Roseiconus lacunae: one gene and its partner. The protein of the gene in region 2 interacts with the protein of the main gene of each other region in a pairwise test. Links are inferred from orthologs where the notes say so. Each region holds a gene or a part of one and is shown on either strand. Other genes may lie near its edges.

What was found.
Region 1: the proteins of aceE (region 2) and nth interact in binary tests that used the Escherichia coli proteins (3 or more experiments, as listed by UniProt). The link is inferred for Roseiconus lacunae from one-to-one orthologs.

The regions. Positions count from the first base shown.
Region 1 is NZ_VSZO01000015.1:215,691-220,320, reverse strand. Bases 496-3,226 are described here. They hold nth (endonuclease III), read left to right. Parts: upstream 496-1,399; coding sequence 1,400-2,053; downstream 2,054-3,226. Other genes in these bases: FYC48_RS20420 (UTP--glucose-1-phosphate uridylyltransferase), read left to right, coding at 2,213-3,226; ruvB (Holliday junction branch migration DNA helicase RuvB), read left to right, coding at 496-1,384. In the rest of the region: FYC48_RS20435 (sigma-70 family RNA polymerase sigma factor), read right to left, coding at 1-162; more of ruvB, read left to right, coding at 266-495; more of FYC48_RS20420, read left to right, coding at 3,227-3,580; FYC48_RS20415 (ankyrin repeat domain-containing protein), read left to right, coding at 3,644-4,630. UniProt on the Escherichia coli protein: DNA repair enzyme that has both DNA N-glycosylase activity and AP-lyase activity. The DNA N-glycosylase activity releases various damaged pyrimidines from DNA by cleaving the N-glycosidic bond, leaving an AP (apurinic/apyrimidinic) site.
Region 2 is NZ_VSZO01000005.1:99,102-105,210, forward strand. Bases 1,336-4,581 are described here. They hold aceE (pyruvate dehydrogenase (acetyl-transferring), homodimeric type), read left to right. Parts: upstream 1,336-1,648; coding sequence 1,649-4,381; downstream 4,382-4,581. Other genes in these bases: FYC48_RS08925 (2-oxo acid dehydrogenase subunit E2), read left to right, coding at 4,507-4,581. In the rest of the region: FYC48_RS08915 (SDR family NAD(P)-dependent oxidoreductase), read right to left, coding at 377-1,237; more of FYC48_RS08925, read left to right, coding at 4,582-5,952. UniProt on the Escherichia coli protein: Component of the pyruvate dehydrogenase (PDH) complex, that catalyzes the overall conversion of pyruvate to acetyl-CoA and CO(2).

The sequences.
Region 1 (4,630 bases), on a different replicon or contig from region 2:
TTGCATCATCGCTTGCTGAACCATGTCCGATGCACCGATCTTCGCCTGATAGGCTTGCCGCATCCGTGTGCGTGCCAACATTCTCAAGTAGGGTTCGTACTTGGCGATGATCGCAGGATCCGAGACGTCGATGGGGGCTGAATTCGCTGAAGATTCGCTCATGACCAAGATTTAATCTGCAAGGACGCGCCGACGAGAATGGAGGTTTCGGGTAAAACAGGGCAGACAATGTAAACCACGTGGAATTGCACGGACGGAAGACCAAATGGCTCGCGAGGCAGTCTACCAACAATCGGATCCCCGAGACCCCGGTGACCAGGACGCAACCCCCGAAAAACTGGGTGGCTCGTCCGCAAAATCGATGGATACCCCCGATCCCCCCGACACGCCGGATGGTTCCGATGGGCTGAACCCTTCGCCGGACGAGAACGACGGCAAATTACGGCCGACGCGTCTGGACGAAATGGTCGGACAACGCGACGTCATCGAACGATTGAAAATCGCCATCGGAGCCGCGATGCGTCGCAGCGAACCACTCGGTCACGTGCTTTTTGACGGACCGCCGGGGTTGGGCAAAACGACATTTGCGACGGTCATCCCCGCAGAGATGGGAACGACGATCCAAATGGCAAACGGCGCCGGGTTAAGCGCCCCCAAAGACCTGCTGCCCTACCTAACCAATGTTTCCTCGCATAGCGTGTTGTTCATTGACGAGATCCACCGCGTCCCCAAGGCCGTTGAAGAATACCTTTACACGGCGATGGAAGACTACCGGATCGATATCGTCCTCGGCGAAGGCGTCAACGCAAGAACTCTGAATTTCGAACTGCAACCGTTCACACTGATCGGCGCGACAACCCGCGCAGGGATGTTGAGCGCACCGCTTCGTGATCGATTCCAAATCCGCGAACACCTGGGCTGGTACTCCGAAAACCAGCTCACCGATCTGGTGCTTCGTAATGCCAAGAAGCTTTCGATCGAAGTCGAGCAAGCCGCCGCGGCCGAAATCGCGCGACGTTCGCGGAGCACTCCGCGACTGGCCAACAACCGTTTGCATTGGGTTCGAGATTATGCCCAAGTCCGCGCCAAAGGGATTGTCACCATCGGCGTCGCTAGAGACGCGTTGGACATGATCGGCATCGATCGTTTGGGGCTCGACAAACAGGACCGAAACTACCTGGAAACCTTGATCCGTGTGTTCGCCGGCGGACCGAGCGGATTAGAAGCAATCGCGCACACCATGAACGTCAGCAGCGATACCCTGGAAGACGAAGTCGAACCGTTTTTGTTGCGAAGCGAATTGATCGTCCGAACGCGAAGGGGACGTATCGCGACGACCAAAGCGTTTGAACATTTGAAAATGCAACCGCCGCTGAACTCGTAAGTTTCCGATTCGACGATGCTTAAGAAAGAACGTGCCGCTCGAGTTCTCGAGCGGCTCGAAGAACTTTATCCGGAAACGCCGATCCCACTTGATCACGCCGATCCATTCACGCTGCTCGTGGCCGTCGTGCTCAGTGCACAGTGCACCGATAAAAAGGTCAACGAAATCACGCCGGAACTCTTCCGGCAAGCGCCCACCGCAAAAGCGATGTGGAAACTTGGCGAACAGCAAATCCTGGAGATCATTCGTCCGCTGGGGCTTTCCAAACAAAAAGCGAAAAGCCTGGCCCGCCTATCCGAGATCATCGAGACCGAACACAATGGCCGCGTCCCGGAAACGTTCGAGGCGCTCGAATTACTGCCAGGCGTTGGCCACAAAACGGCCAGTGTCGTGATGAGCCAAGCGTTCGGTCACCCGGCATTTCCGGTCGACACACACATCCATCGACTCGCACAGCGTTGGGGCCTGACTAATGGAAAGAATGTCTCCCAAACCGAAGCCGATTTGAAGAAACTGTTCCCCGAAACGTCATGGAATAAACTTCATTTGCAAATCATCTTCTATGGCCGCGAGCACTGTACGGCACGAGGATGTGATGGCACGCGATGTGCGATTTGTCGCGAACTGTACCCCAATCGCAAACGGCCGGTCGAAACGAAAAAGGCCTAGTGCTTCGTTCCAAATCGATTTGCAGGTTTAGCCGCATGGCGTTAGCCACAGTTTCGGTGCGATCACCGGGGCTAACGCCCGTCGGTTGATGCCCTGAACCCGTATGTTCAAACGATTGGGCACTCGCCCTGTTCTGTTTACACCAATCACGAAGAACCAATGTCAGCCAACTGGGACGCCGTTGCCACCAAACTTGCCGAAGCCGACACGCCCGACATCGTCGTCCAGATTTTTCGTCAGCACTACGACCATCTTTGTAGCGGAGAGGAAGCGACGATCCGCGAAGCCGACATCGAACCGGTCGACTCGGTCACCGACGCCGATGCCCTGGACGCCTCGTTGGAATCGTTCGGCCGCGACCACCTCGCGTCGACCGCCGTGCTGAAGTTAAACGGTGGGTTGGGAACGTCGATGGGGCTTGATGGTCCAAAATCGCTGCTACCTGTTCGTGGCGACGACACATTCCTGGAATTGATCCTTCGTCAAAATCAATCGCTCGGCATTCCTCTGGTTTTGATGAATAGCTTTTCAACCGAACAACAAACGGCCGCTGCCGTCAACGCATTTAGTGGCGACGTGGACGTGATCTCTTTCCTGCAGCACCAGGTTCCAAAGATTGATGCGGAAAGCTTGATGCCAGCGGAATGGCCGGACGATCCGTCGATGCAATGGTGCCCGCCGGGGCACGGGGATATCTACGCCGCGCTCGTTACTAGCGGGACGTTGCAAACGCTGCTCAAGCAAGGCCGGCGCTATCTGTTTGTTTCTAACGCCGACAACCTTGGTGCGACGCTTGATCTGCGAATCCTTGGTCACTTTATCCGCAGCGGAGCGTCTTTCATGATGGAAGTCGCCGATCGCACCGCCGCCGATCGCAAAGGTGGCCACTTAGCACAGGATGCCGACGGAGGTTTGTTGCTTCGCGAGAAAGCGCAGTGCCATCCAGACGAAGAGGATCAGTTCCAAGACATCACACGACATCGCTATTTCAACACGAACAACTTGTGGATCGACCTGCACCAGTTGAACGAATACCTTGAGCAAGGCGACGGCACCGTCTCGTTGCCGACGATCACCAATCGCAAAACGGTCGATCCCAAGAATGCTCATTCGACCAAAGTTTTCCAATTAGAAACCGCGATGGGCGCGGCGATCGAAACGTTGCCAAACACCGACGCGATCCGTGTGCCACGATCTAGGTTCGCGCCCGTTAAGACCACCGGCGATCTACTCGCCGTCCGTAGCGATGCTTACGAAGTTCACTCGGATCACTCTGTCGGTCTGATCCAATCACGCCAAGGGGCTCCGCCGGAAATCAAATTGGACGATCGATACTTCAAAAAGATCGCCGATCTTCAGGAACGCATTCCCGTTGCGCCATCGCTGAAAAACTGCGAAACGCTCACTGTCGAGGGTAATCTATCTTTTGAATCCGACGTCATCATCGATGGCAACGTCACGCTGACAGGCTCGGAATCGCTCGCAACCGTGAAAGCAGGGACGTACAACGGCAAACACGCGATCTGAGATGCGGTATCATAGTGGTTTGGAATCACTTTCCGAACCGCACGCATTTCCATCGTCTAGATCATGCAGTCACAATGCCCTCCCGCGAACGTTGACTCAGGATTCACCGTCGTACTACGTTGTCTGATTTGTGGCGTTGCGATTTGTGTGATGCTCGAGGGTTTTGCACTGGCTGCCGATTCCCCAACCGATGCTCCGTCGCTCGCCGATCTTGCCGAGCGATCTGAGTGGGTGAATCTCAAGCTAAAGCTGCGAAGTGGAGCCGATCCGAATGTCCAACAACCCGATGGCACGACGGCGCTTCACTGGGCTGTCTACCATCAGGATCAACCCAGTATCGATGCGTTGATCGAGGCAGGCGTCGAAGTTGATGTTCCAAATAAATACGACGTCACGCCACTCGCGATCGCTTGTCGTTACGGGTCGTATGCGACGGCAAAGAGACTCCTCGATGCCGGCGCCAACGCAAAAGGAGCCACCGCGGGCGATGAAACATATCTGATGCATGCGTCACGCCTTGGCGATCATGCGTTGGTTCGAGCATTGATCGATCGCGGTGCCGATGTCAATCAAAGGCAGCGTGACAAACAAACCGCATTGATGTGGGCAGCCGCGGCAGGGCACGAACCGGTCGTAGACGCTTTGTTAATCGCCGGAGCGGAACTTGATGTGAGATTGCGTAGCGGTTTCACCGCCCTGCACTTCGCCGCCCGGCAAGGCCACTCCGACGTCGTGCACCGATTGCTGGACGCCGGGGCGGATGTCAACGACCGCATGAACCCGATAAACGCTTCTGGCCGCGCCCCTCGTAAGGGAATGTCCCCGCTCATGTTGGCCGTTGAAAGCGCGCACTTTCAACTGGCGATCGAACTGATCGACCGTGGCGCCGATCCGAACGACCAACGGAGTGGTTTTGCACCGCTTCACGCGCTCAGTTGGGTCCGTCGTCCTCCGCGCGGTGACAACCCCGACGGTGACCCTCCGCCGGTTGGCTCGGGAACGCTGGGTAGTCTCGCGTTTGCTAAAGAGTTGGTCGCTCGTGGTGCCGAC
Region 2 (6,109 bases):
AGACAAGTTGTAGGTTCGAGCAAGCAGTTTATCCGATTTCGATTCGCGAAGGTGAACGGGGGGAACGCAAAAATCCACAAGCCGTCGTGGACGCACAAAAGTCGCGTTTGGGGCGTTTGCGATCTTTTTCACCCTGCCGTTTCGAATGCTCGCGGTTGCGCTCGATTGCGACCGCAAAGGTTACTTGAGTGACGTGATTTTGCAGGCGGTCGAAGTGCGTCCTTGAATACCCTTTCGGGAGATAGCGAAATTAACCAACGGCATGGCGGTACCGCCAGCAGGGCGATGCTGCCGATCTACAAGAAATTACCGGGGCAACTTGCGCGAAGGAAAAAGGTATCGCGGCACGCTTTGCACCAGTTAATCTTTGCACCAGCTAATAGCGCCGGTTCCATCCACCGTTTACGTTGATTACTTGGCCGCAACAAAACGTGTTTGCTTCGTCGGCGCAAAAGGCAACGGCTTTGGCAACATCTTCTGGCTTTCCCCAACGCTGCATCAACGATTGGTCCTTCGCGCGACGATCCCAGTACTCGCTCGTGGAATCCCCCCAAGCCGTTTGGATCCAGCCGGGGCACACGGTGTTGACCCGGATCTCCGGTGCAAGCTCTTGAGCCAAGCTAGCGGCAAAAGCCATCACCGCTGCTTTGACTGGCCCAAACATTTGACCGGCGTCGCCTTCCATCCCGTGAGGCGCTTGATCCCAACCGATGAAGACCATCGATCGATCGTTGCGTGACTGCGAAACGTCTTCGCTATCGAGTGACTCGCTACGACGATGGCGTTGCGACTGTTTGATATCCGCTCGCATTTTCGCTGCGACACGGCGGCTGATTGCGATGGTATTGGTCACATCGACTCGCATCAGATAACGCAGCTTTTCGTCAAAACTCCACCCGGCCGCTTCGCCAGTTAAAACGTCTGCCCCCGCGTTATTGATCCAGACGTTCGGTCCGTCCGGCGATCCACTTGATCCATCGTCCCCAGCCACCTCCTGCCAGGCTTGGTCGACAAATTTGTGGCAACTTTCTTCAGATGCAAAATCGGCTTGCAGCAACACGGCTTCTTTTCCTAGCGAGCGAACCATCGCTGCCGTCTCCTCGGCGCCGGCTCGGTTGTTCCGGTAGTGAATCCCGATTTGCGCGACCGACGGTTGCTGGGCTAGATGCAGCGAGATTTGTTGGCCGATGCCGGAAGAGGCCCCGGTGACGACGGCGCGACGATGTGGGTGCGTCATGCTCGATTAAACTCCCTTGAAAAGAAAACATTTGAACGCTGATCATGTGGATCGAACGCCCGGACACCGAAAACGCCTTGCGGACTCCTCCGTCGAGGGAGAAACCGGGTAAAATCCTGATGAAGACGCAAAGTTTTTAGCGGTCGACGGCTTCGGTTGCGAGCGGACTTTACGGGGGACGAGCTAGCCTAAGGTCAAACCTAGCGGTGATTCGGCCCCCGAATCCTGCGACCGAAGGGCGCTGCGGTGAACCTCCGCCCCTTCGTGCCCTTGCCGTAACGTCACTTGGAAAGCTACCCTTTTGAGGCGGTCCACTCGACGTAAAGCCCGCAATTTGGCCACTTGCCGGTCCCATACGACCGGTCCCAGATTTGCCTTTACCTTTCTATTCCCCACCCAAGCATTCTCTCTATGTCCGATTCTAAGACCATTGCTCAAGACGAAGTACGCAAGCAGCTCGGCGAACTGGAGCGACAGTCAGAGATCGATGTCGATTCGGCGGAAACGAATGAATGGATGGCTTCATTGGAATACGTCCTGAAAAGCAAAGGCCCCGAGCGGGTCCGTTTCTTGCTTGAAAAGCTTCGTGACCGCGCCGCCCAAGAAGGCGTGCATGCGGTCGCCGCCGATACCAACACGCCGTACCTGAACTCGATCCCCGTTCACGAGCAACCGGCGTATCCGGGCAACCGAGATCTCGAACGTCGGATCAAATCGATCATTCGCTGGAACGCGATGGCGATGGTTGTCGGTGGTAATAATCGGGGCGGTGGCGTCGGTGGTCACATCAGTACGTTTGCCTCAAGCGCGACGCTCTATGAAGTCGCGTTCAATCACTTTTTCCGCGGACGTGGCGAGGATGGCTTTAGCGGTGACTCGGTCTACTTCCAAGGTCACGCGTCGCCTGGGATGTACAGCCGTGCGTTCGTCGAAGGACGTCTGTCGGCCGAACAGCTCACCAACTTCCGACGTGAACTCGAAGACGGCGGCGGGCTGAGCAGCTATCCGCACCCATGGCTGATGCCAAGCTTCTGGGAATACCCAACCGTCTCGATGGGACTCGGTCCGATCATGGCGATCTATCAAGCTCGCTTCAACGAATACCTGCGTGACCGTGGCATCAAAGACACCAGCGGCCAACGCGTCTGGGCGTTCCTCGGCGACGGCGAATGCGACGAACCGGAAACTCTCGGTGCGATCGGGTTGGCTTCGCGAGAGAAGCTGGAAAACCTGATCTTCGTCATCAACTGCAACCTGCAGCGACTCGATGGCCCCGTTCGCGGCAACGCCAAGATCATCCAAGAATTGGAATCGATCTTCCGCGGCGCCGGCTGGAACGTCATCAAGGTCATTTGGGGCGGCGATTGGGACGAACTGCTCGCACGCGACGAAAGCGGCTTGCTCGTCAAACGCATGGGCGAGGTCGTCGACGGCCAGTACCAGAAATACACCGGTATGCCCGGTAGCTACATCCGCGAGCACTTCTTCGGCAAGTACCCCGAACTACTGAAGCTGGTCGAAAACTACAGCGACGAAAAGCTCGAGAAGCTCAGTCGCGGCGGACATGACCCCGAAAAGGTTTACGCCGCGTACAAGACGGCGACCGAGATGAAGAACGGCAAACCCACCGTCGTTCTCGCCAAGACGATCAAAGGCTACGGACTCGGCGAAGCAGGCGAAGGTCGCAACGTCGCCCACAACCAAAAGAAGCTCAACGACGAGGAGCTTCTCGAATTCCGCTCGCGTTTTGGCATCCCGATCAGCGACGAAGAAGTCGTCAAAACCCCGTTCTACAAGCCGCCGGCGAACAGCCACGAGATCAAGTACCTGCATGAGCGCCGCAAAGCACTTGGCGGTTACCTCCCTTCGCGGCCGACCGAACCGTTGACCATGGAAGTCCCCTCGATGGAGGACATGACTAAGGTCATCAAAAAGCTTGAAAACAAAACCATCAGCACGACCTTTGCCGTCGTGCAAACGTTGATCGCGCTGTGCCGCGATAAGAAGATCGGAAAGTTCATGGTGCCGATCGTGCCCGATGAATCCCGCACGTTTGGGATGGAAGGCATGTTCCGCCAATTCGGGATCTACGCTCACGCCGGTCAGCTTTATGAGCCCGTCGATTCGGCGATCATCTCGTACTACAAAGAAGCTCAGGACGGGCAGATCCTGGAAGAAGGAATCACCGAAGCGGGCTCGATGGCCAGCTTCAACGCCGCCGGCACCGCGTACAGCTGCCACGGCGTGAACATGATTCCGTTCTATATCTACTACAGCATGTTTGGGTTCCAGCGGATCGGCGACCTGATCTGGGCCGCCGCCGACATGCGTGCGAAAGGGTTCTTGATCGGCGGCACCGCCGGCCGAACGACGCTCAACGGCGAAGGTCTCCAGCACCAGGACGGGCACAGCTTGCTCAATGCGATCGCGTTTCCGACGGTTCGCTCCTACGATCCGGCCTTCGCTTACGAAGCCGTTGTCGTCGTCCAGCACGGCCTGAAGAAGATGTACGCCGAAGGTGACACGTGCATTTACTACCTGATGTCCGAGAACGAGGCTTACGAGCACCCGGAGATGCCGGCCGGCTGCGAAGAGGGCATCGTCAAAGGGATGTACAAGTACCAAAGCCGCGATGTCGATAGCCCCAAAGCTCGCGTGCAGTTGTTCGGCAGCGGTGCGATCCTGAACTGTGTTCTCAAGGCTCAAGAAATCTTGGCCGAACAGTACGGCATCGCCAGCGATGCCTGGAGCGTGACCAGTTACACCGAACTGCGTCGTGAGGCGGCCGCATGCCAACGCTGGAACATGCTGCACCCCACCGAAACACCACGCAAAAGCTACTTGGAAGAATGCGTCGAAGGTGTCGAGGGTCCCTTCATCTCGGCGAGCGACTACGTTCGTGCACTCGGCGAACAACTGACGCCTTGGATGCCAGGTGACTACTTCGTCCTCGGTACCGACGGCATGGGCCGCAGCGAAACCCGCGAGGCACTGCGTCGACACTTCGAAGTTGACGCCGAGTCGATCGTGATCGCGACCCTCAGCCGACTTTCCAAGGCTGGCGTTTTCGGCCCCGAAGATGTCCAAAAGGCGATCGAAGACCTCGGGTACAATCCCGACAAAGTCGATCCGTACTATGCATAACCAGTCGGAATACCCCGACATTTCCCGTTTCATCGGTCGAGTCATCGAAGGGCTGCGTTTGGTTGCAACCCGGTGACTTGGACCGCAGGCGATTTTCCCGATCAAGCGTTAAAGAATTCACAACGATGGCAACCGAAGTTACCCTTCCCGAACTTGGCGATGGAATCGAATCCGGCGACGTCCTGGAAGTTTTCGTCTCCGTTGGCGACACGATCACCGAAGGCCAAGACATCGTCGAAATGGAAACGGACAAGGCGACCGTTCCCGTTCCCTCCTCGGTAGCCGGCAAGGTTTCCAAGATTGTGGTCAGCGAAGGTGACACCGTCGCGATCGGTGGCGTCTTGATCGAAGTCGAAGCCGGGTCGGGGGCCAGCACCCCAGCGCCGGAAAGCCCAGCCCCAGAAGCACCGGCGAAAGAACCCGAAGCGGCACCCGAGCCGAAACAAGAAGCGGCGCCCGCCCCAGAGCCGACCCCACAACCACCGGCACAGCAGTCACCAACGGTTCCTCAAACGCCTGCACCCGCGCCGCCACAACCTGCCGCGCCAGTCCAATCCGCACCCGCACCTCAATCGCCCGCACCCGCACCCGCACCGGCCTCCGGCGATGTGATCCCTGCCGGGCCTGCCGTGCGGCGTTTCGCTCGAGAAGTCGGCGTCGACTTGGGACGCGTTGCCGGAACCGGCGAAGGCGGACGCATCACGCGTGACGATGTTTTGTCGGCCGTTCGCTCGTCCAGCCAAGCCGCCGTCGCTCAGCCACCCGCTTCCGCCGGTCAGGCTGCTGCGTCGACTCCGCAGGCGGCCGCGCCGCAAGCCGGTGCCGCTTCGTCCCAATTGCCAGGCACGATCGCCAGTGACGATTACGGAACCGTCGGTGTGGAACGGATGAGCAAGATCCGGAAAACGATCAGCGACCAAATGCACAAAAGCTGGTCGAACGTTCCTCGTGTCACAAACTTTGATGACGCGGACATCACCGAACTGGAACGCTTGCGTCAGAGCAGCAAAGAAGACTATGCCGCCCAAGGGCTGAAGCTGACGTCGATGCCGTTCTTAATCAAAGCGGTCGCAACCGCTTTGAAGCACCACCCGTCGATCAACGCCACCGTCGATCGCGAGAACGAACAGATCATTTACAAAGACTATGTGAACGTCGGAATCGCGGTCGACACAGATCGCGGTCTGGTAGTTCCGGTGATGAAGAACGCGGATCAAATGAGCGTTCCAGGTATCACGCGTGCCCTCGCCGAGATGGCGGGCAAAGTCCGCAGCGGGCAGTTCCCTGTCAACGATCTTCGCGGTGGTTCGTTCACGATCAGTAACCTCGGCGCGATCGGCGGTCAGTACTCAACTCCGATCGTCAACGTTCCCGAAGTTGCAATTCTGTTGGTCGGACGCAGCCGCAAACTGCCCGTCGTGATGCCCGACGATAGCATCCAGCCTCGACTGATGATGCCGCTTTCGCTTTCTTATGATCACCGGCTTGTTGACGGTGGCACGGCGGCTCGTTTCCTCAATGACGTGATTGGCTACTTGGAAGCCCCCAGTCGGCTACTGCTCGCATTCTAGGGTTCTGATCAGATTCAGATTCAGCCAAATGGTCATTGCCGTGGCTTTCATGAATGCGCGACGACGATCGTGTGCCCTCCAACACCCATGACTAATGGGCGTTGGGTGGATTTTGGGCTGCGGCCATGAAACGTCCGATCATGCTTGAAGTGCGTCC